4 regions of the Streptomyces sp. NPDC000075 genome follow, and region 1 is predicted to be linked to each of the others. Evidence: riboswitches for the same ligand, from Rfam matches in the RefSeq annotation. Region 1 holds a riboswitch; each other region holds the start of a gene.

Region 1 (3,428 bases):
CCCGCTGCCCGGGAAGTACTTCCTGGAGATCCGTCTGCACCCCGCCGCCGGTCACGACGACGCGGGCAACAACGTCTACCAGGGGCCCAGGCTCCAGCAGATCAACCTCAGCAAGCTCAAGGGCCTCGCCCTGACCGGCGACTACGAGGGGTACGTGACCTTCGGCGCCGCCTTCGACACCCAGCCCGCCTACAGCACCTCCGTCCTGCACGCGCCCGAGCGGCTCGTGGTGGACGTCGCGCACCCGAACACCTGCTGACGCCGGCCCCGGCGCCTAGCGGTGTTCGGGGTTCGGGAAGTCGAAACGGCAGCCGGCGTCCCACAGGGAGCGCTGGTTGCCGTGGGCGGGGATGCCGCCGGCGCGCTTGAGGAGCGCCGCGAGGTGCATCAGGTTCCAGGACATGAACGCCGTATTGCGGTTGGTGAAGTCGTTCTCGGGACCGCCGGAGCCCGGGTCCAGGTAGGAGGGGCCCGGCCCGGCCTCCCCGATCCAGCCCGCGTCGGCCTGCGGCGGGATCGCGTAGCCCAGGTGCTGGAGGCTGTAGAGGACGTTCATGGCGCAGTGTTTGACGCCGTCCTCGTTACCGGTGATCAGCGCCCCGCCGACGCGCCCGTAGTAGGCGTACTGGCCCGCGTCGTTCAGCAGCGAGGAGCAGGCGTAGAGCCGCTCGATGACCTGCTTCATGACCGAGCTGTTGTCGCCGAGCCAGATCGGGCCGCAGAGCACGAGGATGTCGGCGTCCATGATCCGGCTGTAGAGCACCGGCCACTGGTCGCTCTCCCAGCCGTGGTCGGTCATGTCCGGCCAGACCCCGGTGGCGATGTCGTGGTCGACGGCGCGGATCAGCTCGGTGCGGGCCCCGGCCGACTCCATGACGGCCCGGCTCCTGGAGATCAGCCCTTCGGTGTTGCTGGTCTCGGGAGAGCGTTTGAGGGTGCAGTTGACGAAGACGGCGGACAGGTCGGAGTAGTCGTAGTCGGCCACGCCCCCACCCTGCGGGCCGGCCGCCGGCCCCGCCACCGCTCGGGGCCCGTCCGGGGGGGTGAAACGGAATTCGGCCATCCGATCGGCCGGATCGGTCCGGGTTGATACCGGTCCGTGCGGGCGACTAGGGTCAGCTGGCCTTGGTGTTCGGGAAACCGGTGGAAAACCGGTGCGGCCCTCGCCACTGTGATCGGGAAGTCCAGCTCCACCCCTTGCGGGAGCCACTGGGACCGCGCGGGAGACCGTACGGACCCGGGAAGGCGGAGCCGGGGCGGCAGTACCCGTCAGCCAGGAGACCGGCCGGGGCGCGTACGTCCATCCACGAGGTGCTGGAGAGGTCTCCCAACTCATGCACATAGCCGAGGGGTTCCTGCCCCCGCTGCACGCGGCCGCCTGGGGCGCCGCGTCCGCCCCGTTCGTCTTCCACGGGGTCCGCGCGCTGACCCGCGAGGTGAAGTCCCACCCGGAGAGCACGCTGCTCCTGGGGGCGTCCGGAGCCTTCACTTTCGTCCTGTCCGCCCTGAAGATCCCCTCGGTCACGGGAAGTTGCTCGCACCCGACCGGGACCGGGCTCGGCGCCATCCTCTTCCGCCCGCCCATCATGGCGGTGCTCGGCACCATCACCCTGCTGTTCCAGGCCCTGCTGCTGGCGCACGGCGGGCTCACCACCCTGGGCGCCAACGTCTTCTCGATGGCCATCGCCGGACCCTGGGCCGGGTACGCGGTGTACAAGCTGCTCAGCCGCTCCGGCGCCCCGCTGATGGTCACCGTGTTCTTCGGGGCCTTCTTCGCCGACCTGGTCACCTACTGCGTGACCTCGGTCCAGCTGGCGCTGGCCTTCCCCGACCCGGCGAGCGGCTTCCCGGGCTCCCTGGAGAAGTTCGCCGGCATCTTCGCCGTCACCCAGATCCCGCTCGCGATCAGCGAGGGGCTGCTGACGGTGCTCGTGATGCGGCTGCTGATGCAGTCGAGCAAGTCGGACCTGGTCCGGCTCGGGGTCGCCAGGCTGACCGGCACGAAGCGGACCGAGGAGGCGGCGGCCCGATGACCAGGAACGCCAAGATCAACACCCTGCTGCTGCTCCTGGTGGCGGCGCTGGCCGTCCTCCCGCTCGCGCTGGGGCTCGGCGAGGGCAAGGAGGAACCCTTCGCGGGAGCCGACGCCCAGGCGGAGTCGGCCATCACCGAGCTGAAGCCGGACTACAAGCCCTGGTTCTCCCCGCTGTACGAGCCCCCGTCGGGCGAGATCGAGTCCGCGCTGTTCGCCCTCCAGGCGGCCCTGGGCGCGGGCGTGCTCGCGTACTACTTCGGGGTCCGCAAGGGTCGCCGCCAGGGCGCGGCGCAGGCCCTCGCGCAGGCGCAGGCCCCCGCCGAGCCCACGCGGGAGCCGTAGCCGGTGCTGCCCATCGACGTGGCGGCGCACTCCAGTCGCTGGCGTGGCCGCCATCCGCTGGAGAAGGCCCTCCTGGGGTTCGGACTGACCCTCACCGCGGTGTGCCTGCCCCCGTGGCCCGGCGGCCCGCTGGTGGCCGCGGCCACCCTGGCCGTGCTGCTGGGGCCCGCCGGGGTGTCCGGGCGGCAGCTGTGGCGGGCCTTCCGTGTCCCGCTGGGGTTCTGCGTCACCGGGGCGCTGCCGCTGCTGGTGTCGGTGGGCGGCCCGGACGGGTTCCTCGCGCCGGCCCCGGACGGGCCCCGGCACGCGCTGGACCTGCTGCTGCGCACCTCGGCCGCCTCCCTCGGGGTGCTGCTGTTCGCCTTCACCACACCCGTCTCGGACGTACTGCCCCGGCTGGTGCGGGCCGGGGTGCCGGCGCCCGTGGTGGACGTGGCCCTGGTCATGTACCGGATCGGCTTCCTGCTGCTGGACTCCCTCGCGCAGGTCCGCCGGGCCCAGGCGGCCCGGCTCGGGCAGTCCGGGCGGGCGGCGGCGTGGCGTTCGGTGGCGGGGCTCGCGGCGACCTCGTTCGTCCGGGCCTTCGACCGCGCCGCCCGGCTCCAGGAGGGGCTCGCGGGGCGCGGCTACGACGGCGCGCTGCGGGTCCTGGTCCCGCCCGCGGCGCTCTCGCGGCGGTTCCTCGCGGCCGCCGCCGCCCTGCTGGCCGGCCTGGTCGCGGGGACCCTCGTACTGAAGGAGCTGGGGCTGTGACCCCGTTGGTGGAGCTGGTCGGCGCGGGGTACGCGTACGAGGACGGGCCGGCCGTGCTGTCGGGGGTGGACTTCGCCATCGCCGAGGGGCGGGCGCTGGTGCTGCTGGGCCGCAACGGCAGCGGCAAGACCACGCTGATGCGGCTGCTGAGCGGGGGCCTGCGGCCCGCGTCGGGCGCGCTGCGGCTGGCGGGCGAGGAGGTGGCGTACGACCGGCGGGGGCTGACCCGGCTGCGCACCACCGTCCAGCTGGTGGTGCAGGACCCCGACGACCAGCTCTTCGCGGCCTCGGTGGAGCA
Region 2 (3,428 bases), on a different contig from region 1:
CGCCACTTGGCGTTGGAGCGGCCGGCCTGCTCGGTCGGGTAGAAGTTGATGTCCACGACGCGGTCGAGGAAGGTCACGGCCGTGCGGACGGTCTCGTCCAGGCGCTCCCAGTCCATGTCCCCGTCGGCGACGAACGCGCCGAGGTTGACGGAGCCGAGGTTGCAGACGGCCGTCTCGGCGTCGTTGGTGACCTCGATGATCTCGGTGCAGAGGTTGGAGGAGTGGACCACCGTGCCGGGCAGGGCGGTCTGGTTCGCCGTCCGGTTGGAGGCGTCCTTGAAGGTCATCCAGCCCTGGCCGGTCTGCGCGAGGGTGCGCATCATGCGGCCGTAGAGGTCGCGGGCCGGCATGGTCTTCTTGGCGAGCCCGGAGGCCTCGGCCTTGGCGTAGGCGGCGTCGAACTCCTCGCCGTACAGGTCGACCAGCTCGGGGACGTCGGCGGGGGAGAACAGCGACCAGTCGGCGTCGGCGTTCACGCGGCGCATGAACTCGTCGGGGATCCAGTGGGCGAGGTTCAGGTTGTGGGTGCGGCGCTGGTCCTCGCCGGTGTTGTCGCGGAGCTCCAGGAACTCCTCGATGTCCGCGTGCCAGGTCTCCAGGTAGACGGCGGCGGCGCCCTTGCGGCGGCCGCCCTGGTTCACGGCGGCGACGGAGGCGTCGAGGGTCTTCAGGAACGGCACGATGCCGTTGGAGTGGCCGTTGGTGCCGCGGATCAGCGAACCGCGGGCGCGGATGCGGGAGTACGAGAGGCCGATGCCGCCGGCGTGCTTGGAGAGGCGGGCGACCTGGTGGTAGCGGTCGTAGATGGAGTCCAGCTCGTCCAGCGGGGAGTCGAGGAGGTAGCAGGAGGACATCTGCGGGTGCCGCGTGCCCGAGTTGAACAGGGTGGGGGAGGACGGCAGGTAGTCGAGGCGGCTCATCAGCCGGTACAGCGAGGCCACTTCCTCGACGGCGCGGACGCTCTCGTCCTCGGCCAGGCCGCAGGCCACGCGCAGCATGAAGTACTGCGGGGTCTCGATCACCTGGCGAGTGTGGGGGTGGCGCAGCAGGTAGCGGCTGTGCAGGGTGCGCAGGCCGAAGAAGCCGAAGCGGTCGTCGGCGCCCTCGGCGAGGGCGTGCTCGACCAGGGCGTTGAGGCGGGCGGCGTGGGCGGCGACGAAGTCGGCGGTGCGGTCGGCGATCAGGCCCTCGCGGTGGCCGACGGCGACGGACTCGGCGAAGGAGGTGGCGCCCTGGCCGGCGGCCTCGTCGGCCACGGCCAGCGTCAGCAGGCGGGCGGCGAGGCGGGAGTAGGCCGGGTCCTCGGAGATCAGGCCGGCCGCGGCCTCGGTGGCGAGCCCGCGCAGCTCGGCCTCGTCGGCGGCGGCGCTGCGGCCGCGCAGGGCGGCGGCGGCGATCCGGCCGGGGTCGGTGTCGGGGAGGTCGGCCGTGAGCTCGGTGAGGGTCCGCAGCAGGGCGGCTCCGGGACCTTCTGCTTCGGGGTGGTCGGACTCGGCGCGCGGTGCGGCGGGCGCGATGGTCACGGGGGAGCTCTCCCTCACTCGGCCCGGTCATCGGCGGAGCGGGGCGCGAGCGGGCGCATGCGGGCGCGCGCACAAGCGCGTTCGGCACCGCATGGCGTCCACCGGCCCAACCGCGAGGCCCGGACGAATCGACACCCCGGCTCGGTCGATCCGGGGGCACTGCCGGCAGGTCTTCGGACTCGCGGATACGCCCTCGGGCGTACGTCTCACCGTTGCGGGACAGTTCCGGATTCCCACCGGATTCCCCTGCGGCGGCAGCAGGCATGAGCATACATGTGGGGGCGACCCGATGCGGTAGCCCCCACATGTTGTGTCGGGTGCATGCGGAGCGTGTCGTCACAGCTCCAGTCGGTACGTGAGCAGGGTCAGCGTGGGGATGGGCGACCAGTCCAGTTCCGGCGTACGGACGAACCCGAGCCGCTCGTAGATCCGTTGGGCTCCGCGCATGGCCGGCTGGGTGGACAGCACCAGCGCGGTGACCCCTTCCAGGGCCAGGGCCCGTTCGGCGCAGGCCCGTACGAGCGCCTCCCCGACGCCCTGCCCGCGCGCCTCGGCGGCCACCGCGAGCATCCGGAACTCGGCGTCGTGCGGCCCGGCGACGTCGGCGAGCCGGCTGCCGGGTGCGGCGAAGGTCACCCCGCCGAGGACCACCCCGTCGCGCACGGCGACGCCGAAGTCCATGCCGTCGAGTGTGCGCCCCGTACACGCCGAGGGGCCCCGCCGGATGGCCGGCGGGGCCCCTCGGTGAGCGCTCAGCAGCAGCGGAAGCCCTCGCGGGGGTCGGCCTCGCGGGCGTCCGTGCGGGCGCGTTCGAAGGCGCGGCGGGTCAGGACCTCGGCCCCGGGGTCGTGGGAGCGGGCGTGGGCGACGTAGCGGTCGTACGCGGCCTCGCCCGAGAACTCCCGGACGTAGTACCGCGCCTTCGCCAGCGCCCCCCGGACCCCGGTCACGCGACGGGGTCCTTCACACGGCCGCCGCCCCCGTCGAGGCCGGCCGCGGCGAGCTCGGCCTTCTCCTCGGCGGTGGCGATCAGGCCCGCCGGGGCGATGATCTTCGACTCGGACCACGGGACCTCGGAGAGGCGGACCGTCTCCGGCGCGGACGCGGCCTTGAAGCAGATCCGGGCCGCGTCCACCAGGACGATGATGATCAGGACGGCGAAGAGGGCGGAGAGGATCCCGTCGACCGTGGCGTTGGTGACCACGGTCTGCATCTCGTCCAGGGTCTTGGCGGGCGGCAGCACCTTTCCGGCGTCGATGCCGGTCTGGTACTTGTCGCGCTGCGCGAAGAAGCCGATCTTCACATCGTCGGAGAAGACCTTCTGGTAGCTCGCGGTCAGGGTGACGGCCACGTCCCAGGCCAGCGGGACGCCGGTGACCCAGGCCCACTTGAGGCGGCCGGACTTGACCAGCAGCGTGGTGCACACCGCGAGGGCGACGGCGGCGAGCAGTTGGTTCGCGATGCCGAACAGCGGGAAGAGCTGGTTGATGCCGCCCAGCGGGTCCTTGACGCCGACCCACAGGAAGTAGCCCCAGCCGCCGACGACGACCGCGCTGGCCAGCCACACGCCCGGCTTCCAGCTGACGTCCTTGAAGGACTTGTGCACGTTGCCCAGGGTGTCCTGGAGCATGAAGCGGCCGACGCGGGTGCCCGCGTCCACCGTCGTCAGGATGAACAGGGCCTCGAACATGATGGCGAAGTGGTACCAGAACGCCTTCATCCCGGCCCCGCCGAACACGGAGGAGAAGATTTCCGACATCCCGAGCGCGAACGTCGGCGCGCCGCCCGTGCGCGAGAGCAGGGTGGTCTCCTCCACGTCCTTGGCGGCCTGCGCCAGGGCGTCGGGGGAGATCGCGAAGCCGAAGTGGCCGACGGCCGCCGACGCGCTCTGGACGGTGGTGCCGA
Region 3 (3,428 bases), on a different contig from region 1:
GATTCCGCAACGACCGCGCGGGCGTCGGCGCGCACGTCCGCGAGGGATTTGGCACAACCGGGCCTGCCGGTGCAGGCGGTGACGGACAGCCAGGGGCTGCCGGGCCGGGCGACCAGGCCGGCCGCCTCGACGCGCGCGCACGCGCCGGTGTTCGCGTGCGGCAGGACGACGCTGCGCCAGGGGGTGACGCGCAGCTCGCCGTCAGCACCGCCGGCGGCCTCGGTCAGTACCCGCCACTGTGCGGAGCTCAGCCGTCCGAGCGGGGGCAGCACGCAGAGTCCGGCGCCGTCTTCGCCCCAGGGCCGGGGCGGTTCGGCACAGGGCCACGCCACTTCGGGGCGGTGACCGGCCGCGATCCCGGCGGCGTCGAGCCTCAGCGCGAACTCCCGTGTGTCCAGGGTGTGTTCGTCAGCCAGTTCGGCGATCCGCCAGGGACGGTTCCCGGCGGCGTCGGCGGAGTCGAGGAAGTACTCGGCGGCCAGCAGCGCGGCCCGGGGCGCGTCGGCGGCACCGACCTCGACGGCGTCGGCGGCCGCGCCGAACCGCACCAGGGCCCGGCCGCCGGGAACGTCGCCGGGGACGTTCCCGGCACCGGCGGCGGTCCGGTCGTCCCGCGGCTCCGCGCGTCCCGCGCTCCCGGTGCCGCCCGCGCGGACGGACAGCACGGTGACGTCGGGTTCGAGGGCGGCCACGTCCCCGCGCCCGTCGTCGAGGGCGAACAGGAACCGCCCGGAGAGGGCGGCCGCCCGGGTGCTCGCGCAGAGCAGCCGGTCGAGTTCCCGGACCCAGTCCACGACGAGGGGCCCGCCGAGGGGGCTGGCCACGATGTTGCGCACCCGCTCGTGGCTCGGGGCGGGCAGCAGCCCGGCGCCGCCGAGCATCTCCGCGAGCCCGGCGCCGCAGCCGTCGGCGAGGCCGCGCAGCTGGACGTTGCCGCGCGAGGTGAGTTCCAGGTGCCCGTCCCCGAACCGGTCGGCGGCGAGCCCGAGCACGGCGGCCTGCCGGCCGGTGAGCAGCCCGCCGGGGATCCGCACGCGCGCCAGGTACCCGTCGTCGGCGGAGTGCAGCCGCAGCGCGCCGGGGCAGGCGTCGCCGCGGTCGCGTATGACGGGTTCGTCCCGCGATGCGGCGGAAGGGGGCTGGGGCGGCATGGCCGCGAGCATACCCACGTTTCCCCACCCCCGACCTGTGTCCGTCGCCACCCCGACCAGCGCAATCCAGCCCCACCGCCGATCCTTCCAGCCCACCGGAGGCCCTCCCGGCCCCACCCGGGGGTACCCCAGCGGTAGCCGGGGGAGTTTGCGGCGCGGCCCGATGGGCAGAGCCCCGACGGCGCACCGCACCGCGGCTCACCACCCGCGAGCTCCCCACCCCACCTCCCGGCCAGGGAGACGGCCACCTAAGATGACCTTCCGGCGGACCACTCGGCCCGTCACCGCCGAGGACGGCGACATGGGAGGAAGCCCGGTGCGATTCCGGCGCGGTCCCGCCACTGTGAGCCCCGCGGAGCGATCCGTGAGGTGAGTCAGGAACTCCCGCTGTCCTCACTGCCCGGGGCGCGGAAACCCCGAGGAAGGCCTGCCGCCGCATGATCCTGCTGCTGTCGACGTCCGACACCGATCTGCTCAGCGCCCGCGCCGCGAACGTCGCCGGCGGCCCCGTGCCGTACCGGTTCGCGAACCCCTCCCGCCTCCCCGTCGACGACCTCCCCGGGCTCCTCGACGGCGCCGAGCTGGTCGTCGTACGCCTCCTCGGCGGCCTGCGCGCCTGGCAGGACGGCCTCGACGTGCTGCTGGCCCCCGGCCAGACCCGGCCGGTGGTGGTGCTGACCGGCGAACAGGCCCCGGACGCCCAGCTGATGGAGGCCTCCACGGTCCCCATCGGCATCGCCGCCGAGGCCCACCGCTACCTCGCGCACGGCGGCCCGGCCAACCTGGAGCAGCTGGCCCGGTTCCTGTCCGACACGGTCCTGCTCACCGGCCACGGCTTCGAGCCCCCGGCCGCCTCCCCCACCTGGGGCCCCCTGGAGCGGCCCGCCACGCAGGCCACGGGCCCGCAGGTGGCGGTGCTCTACTACCGCGCCCACCAGATGAGCGGCAACACCGCCTTCGTGCACGCCCTCTGCGACGCCGTCGAGGCCAAGGGCGGCCGCCCCCTCCCCCTGTACGTCTCCTCGCTGCGCACCCCGGAGCCGGAGCTGCTCCACGCCCTGGAGCAGGCGGACGCCATCGTCACCACCGTCCTCGCCGCCGGCGGCACCCGCCCCGCGACCGCCTCGGCGGGCGGGGACGACGAGTCCTGGGACGCGGGCGCCCTGGCCGGGCTCGGCGTGCCGATCCTCCAGGCCCTGTGCCTGACCGGCTCGCGCAGCACCTGGGAGGAGAACGACGAGGGCCTCTCCCCCCTCGACGCCGCCACCCAGGTCGCCGTGCCGGAGTTCGACGGCCGCCTGATCACCGTCCCGTTCTCCTTCAAGGAGATCGACGAGGACGGCCTGCCCGCCTACGTGGCCGACGCCGAGCGGGCCTCCCGCGTCGCCGGCATCGCGGTGCGCCACGCCCGGCTGCGCCACATCGAGCGCGCGGACAAGCGGATCGCGCTGGTCCTCTCCGCGTACCCCACCAAGCACTCCCGCATCGGCAACGCGGTCGGCCTCGACACCCCGGCCAGCGCCGTGGAGCTGCTGCGCCGCCTGATCGCCGAGGGCTACGACTTCGGGCCCGAGGCCGACATCCCCGGCCTGGTCTCCGGTGACGGCGACGAGCTGATCCGCGCCCTGATCGAGGCCGGCGGCCACGACCAGGACTGGCTCACCGAGGAGCAGCTGGCCCGCAACCCCGTCCGCATCCCGGCGGCCGACTACAAGCGCTGGTTCGCCGAACTCCCCGCGGACCTGCGCGAGAGCGTCGAGGAACACTGGGGCGAGGCCCCCGGCAACATGTTCGTGGACCGTTCCGCGAACCCCGAGGGTGACATCGTGCTCGCGGCCCTGCGCCGCGGGAACCTCCTCATCCTCATCCAGCCGCCGCGTGGCTTCGGCGAGAACCCGATCGCGATCTACCACGACCCGGACCTGCCGCCCTCGCACCACTACCTGGCCGCGTACCGCTGGATCCAGGCGGCCGCGCAGGACGGCGGCTTCGGCGCCGACGCGATGATCCACCTGGGCAAGCACGGCAACCTCGAATGGCTGCCCGGCAAGAACGCGGGCCTGTCCGCCTCCTGCTCCCCGGACGCCGCCCTCGGCGACCTGCCCCTCGTCTACCCCTTCCTGGTCAACGACCCGGGCGAGGGCACCCAGGCCAAGCGCCGGGTCCACGCCACCCTGGTCGACCACCTCGTCCCGCCGATGGCGCGCGCCGAGTCGTACGGCGACATCGCCCGCCTGGAGCAGCACCTGGACGAGTACGCGCAGATCAGCGCGATGG
Region 4 (3,428 bases), on a different contig from region 1:
CGGGGGTAGTAGGTGGAGTACATCTCCTCGGCGTCGACGGTGGGGAGGATCGCGGCGAAGTTCTGCCGTTTGGGGGTCACCGCCATACCGCCGTTGACCAGCGAACCGCCGCCGACGCCGCGCCCCTGGTAGACGATGATCCCGCCCATCTCCTCGGCATCGAGGATGCCCGTGTACTTCGGGACGTCCTTGTCGATGGGGAAGCCGAGGAAATTGCTCAGCGGCGCCTTCGTGCGGGTGCGCAGCCAGAAGGAGCGGTAGTCGGGCTTGGTGGTGTTGGCGAAGATCTTGCCGTCGGTGCCGGGGGTGTCCCAGGCCATGCCCATCTCGATCATGTGGACGTCGACACCGGCCTGGGCGAGCCGCAGCGCGGCGACGGAGCCGCCGTACCCGGTGCCGATGACGAGGGCGGGGACATGGGTCCCGGACGTGATGGGGGCGTTGGCGGAGGCGGAGACGGTGGCGGAGGCGGTGGCGGGATTCGCACGGGCCGGGACGGTATTGACGGCCAGGGCCATGGCCCCCAGAAGAGAACCAGTTCCAGCGATGAATCCACGTCGGGAGACACCCTGGGACACCTTGCTGTGCAGGCCTTTGTCACTCATGTGGCGTTCCTCACTCTCGGCGGAGTGGGAACAAGTTCTACTGGCGGGTGCCTGCTAAGTCACTAGATACGTCGAGATAATTTCCGGCTGGTTCCGGCAGCGGATCACGACAGGCTCCAGTGGGCGACGTCGTCGCCGAGCCCCGCGTCCAGGGCGAACTGCACCGCCGCCGGGCGCGATGCGCGCGGCAGCCGGAAGACGACGTACCCCGTCGCCGATCCGCCGGGGGCGAGGCTGACGGTGCCGGGGAAAGCCGGGCCCGCGTCCGTGGCATCGCTCAGGCCGGTGAAGCGCCGCCCGGTGGTGTCCAGGAGGTGCGCGGCCGGGGCGGGGGAGTCCTCGTACGGCACCGTTCCGGTGTTCTCCAGGCGCAGCTCCACGGCGACCAGCCGGTCGGCCCCGGGCGCCGGCGCCGGGCCCGCCGGGTCGACGACCCCGGTGAGGGTGACGTCGAGCCGCTCGCCGGGGCGGTCACCGTCGAGGGAGACGGTCTCGCCGGAACCGCCGGTGCCCGCGCCGAGCAGCAGCGCCGCGAGGAGGGGGGCCAGGAGGAGCCGGCCGGCCCTGGCCGTGCGCCCGGGACCGCCGTGCCCCGGATGGCTGCCGTGACGCATGACCGACCTCCTCCACACCCCCCTCGCCGCCCACGATCCTCCGTGCCGGGCGCTCCCGCCACCGGCGGCCCCCTTGATCCCCACTGTGGGGCAAACGCGGCATCTGGCAGACTTGGCCGGGTTGTCCCGGGCGGTGCGGGCCAGGAAACCGGTGTGAATCCGGTGCGGTCCCGCCACTGTGACCGGCGACCCCGTCCGCGGGGTCCCGGGAGTCAGACACTGACGCACCGCCTCTTCACTTCGACCGGGGACGAGGATCCCCCGGAGAGGCCTCACCATGCCGCGTTTCCGCGCCGCCCCGCGCCCGCTCACCGCGCTCGCGCTCCTGCTCTCCCTGACCGCGTGCGGCGGTCCGTCCGGGGAGGAACGGCCCGCCCCCGGCGCCCGGTCCGCGCCCGGGTTCCCGTACACCGTCACCAACTGCGGTGTGACCAGCACGTATCAGGCCCCGCCCGAACGCGCCGTCACCATGAACCAGCACGCCACCGAGATCATGCTGGCCCTCGGCCTCCAGGACCGGATGGCCGGCACGGCCTACCTCGACGACGCCGTACTCCCCGCCTACCGGAGCGCCTACGAGGGCATCAAGGTGCTGGCGAAGGAGTACCCGTCGAAGGAGGTGCTCCTCGCGGCCGACCCGGACTTCGTGTACGGCGGGTACTCCAGCGCCTTCGACAAGGGGCAGGGCCGTGACCGCGAGGGGCTCGCCGGCTCGGGGATCGGCTCCCGGCTCAGCGTCGAGTACTGCACCCCCGGCCGCGTCGGGCTCGCCCAGCTGAAGACCGAGATCACCGAGGTCGCCCGGACCTTCGGCGTGCCCGAGCGCGGCACGGCCCTCATCGAGGACCAGCAGCGCCGGATCGACGCCGTCACCGCACGGGTCAGGGACCGGGCCCGGCCGTCCGTCTTCGTCTACGACTCGGGCGAGTCCTCCGCCTTCACCTCCGGAGGCAACGGCATCGGCAACGAGATCGTCTCCCTGGCCGGGGGGACGAACGTGTTCGCCGACCTCCAGAACACCTTCGGCGACGTGCCGTGGGAGAAGGTCATCGAGCGGCGGCCCGAGACCATTCTCATCTACGACTACGGCGGCACCGCCGTGGAGGCCAAGAAGCAGCGCCTGCTGAACGATCCGGCGCTGGCGGAGGTTCCCGCCGTGAAGAACCGCCGGTTCGTCGTGCTGCCGCTGTCCTCGGCCGTCCTCGGCGTACGCGTCGCCGACGCGGTGGAGTCCCTCGGCCGCCAGTTGCACCCCGACGCCGCGTGACCGGGTACCGCCGCACCACGGCCGCCCTGGTGCTCCTCGCGGCCGCGCTGGCCGCCTCGATGGTGGCGGGGCTCGCCCTGGGACCCGTACGCATCGCCCCCGGCCGGGTGCTCGACGTCCTGCTGGCCGGACCCGGGGGACGGGGGGCCCTCGCCTCCATCGTGTGGGACGTGCGGATGCCGCGCGTGCTGCTCGGGGCCGTGGTCGGCGCCGGGCTCGCGGTCTCCGGCGCCGTGCTCCAGGCCCTCGTCCGCAACGCCCTCGCCGACCCCTTCCTGCTGGGCGCCTCCTCGGGCGCGTCGGCGGGGGCGGTGCTGGTCATCGTGCTCGGGGTGGGCGCGGGAACCGCCGCCGGACTCCCGCTGGCCGCGTTCGCCGGCTCCCTCGCCGCACTCGTCGCCGTCTACGCCCTGGCCCGGCGCGGTGGCACGATGACCACCGGGCGGCTGATCCTGGCCGGGGTGGCCGTGCAGTACGTCCTGTCCGCGCTGACCAGCCTGGTCCTGGTGCTGGCCGCGCACCCCGACCAGCTCCGCTCCGTGCTCTTCTGGACGCTGGGCGGCCTGGGCGGGGCCCGCTGGGACGAACTCGCCCTGCCGGCGGCCGCGCTGCTCGCCAGTACCGCCGTGCTCGTCACCCTGGCACGCCCCCTGGACCTGCTGCTCGCGGGGGAGGAGGGGGCCCGCACCCTCGGCCTGGACACCGGCCGCTTCCGGGCCGCCGTGTTCGTCCTCGCCTCCCTGGTCATCGGGGTGCTCGTGGCCTGCAGCGGGGCGATCGGCTTCGTCGGCCTGATGGTTCCGCACGCCGCCCGCATGGTGGTCGGCGCCGGGCACCGGGCGCTGCTGCCCGTCTGCGCACTGGCCGGGGCGGTCTTCCTGAGCCTGGCCGATCTGCTGGCCCGGACGGCGGCGGCGCCCGGGGAGATACCCGTCGGCGTGG

The links. A riboswitch is a leader RNA that binds a small molecule or an ion and turns the genes downstream of it on or off. The one in region 1 is predicted to bind cobalamin.
Region 2: linked by a shared signal. The riboswitch ahead of ABT403_RS29505 (ribonucleoside-diphosphate reductase subunit alpha) and the one ahead of ABT403_RS31115 (energy-coupling factor ABC transporter permease) in region 1 are both predicted to bind cobalamin.
Region 3: linked by a shared signal. The riboswitch ahead of cobN (cobaltochelatase subunit CobN) and the one ahead of ABT403_RS31115 (energy-coupling factor ABC transporter permease) in region 1 are both predicted to bind cobalamin.
Region 4: linked by a shared signal. The riboswitch ahead of ABT403_RS03820 (ABC transporter substrate-binding protein) and the one ahead of ABT403_RS31115 (energy-coupling factor ABC transporter permease) in region 1 are both predicted to bind cobalamin.

What each region holds. Positions count from the first base shown of each region.
Region 1 is NZ_JBEPFL010000035.1:21,396-24,823, reverse strand. Features, by position in the region: gene ABT403_RS31125 (AMIN-like domain-containing (lipo)protein) at 1-259, shown strand, start outside; gene ABT403_RS31120 (flavodoxin family protein) at 275-985, opposite strand; cobalamin riboswitch at 1,110-1,304, shown strand; gene ABT403_RS31115 (energy-coupling factor ABC transporter permease) at 1,335-2,033, shown strand; gene ABT403_RS31110 (energy-coupling factor ABC transporter substrate-binding protein) at 2,030-2,377, shown strand; gene cbiQ (cobalt ECF transporter T component CbiQ) at 2,381-3,130, shown strand; gene ABT403_RS31100 (ATP-binding cassette domain-containing protein) at 3,127-3,428, shown strand, end outside.
Region 2 is NZ_JBEPFL010000031.1:72,880-76,307, forward strand. Features, by position in the region: gene ABT403_RS29505 (ribonucleoside-diphosphate reductase subunit alpha) at 1-1,523, opposite strand, end outside; cobalamin riboswitch at 1,671-1,794, opposite strand; partial or broken gene ABT403_RS29510 (GNAT family N-acetyltransferase) at 1,860-2,192, opposite strand; gene ABT403_RS29515 (CstA-like transporter-associated (seleno)protein) at 2,276-2,473, opposite strand; gene ABT403_RS29520 (carbon starvation CstA family protein) at 2,470-3,428, opposite strand, start outside.
Region 3 is NZ_JBEPFL010000006.1:304,889-308,316, reverse strand. Features, by position in the region: gene ABT403_RS10620 (ferredoxin-like domain-containing protein) at 1-1,151, opposite strand, end outside; cobalamin riboswitch at 1,431-1,555, shown strand; gene cobN (cobaltochelatase subunit CobN) at 1,589-3,428, shown strand, end outside.
Region 4 is NZ_JBEPFL010000002.1:355,188-358,615, forward strand. Features, by position in the region: gene ABT403_RS03810 (GMC oxidoreductase) at 1-605, opposite strand, end outside; gene ABT403_RS03815 (DUF4352 domain-containing protein) at 710-1,219, opposite strand; cobalamin riboswitch at 1,324-1,461, shown strand; gene ABT403_RS03820 (ABC transporter substrate-binding protein) at 1,497-2,486, shown strand; gene ABT403_RS03825 (FecCD family ABC transporter permease) at 2,483-3,428, shown strand, end outside.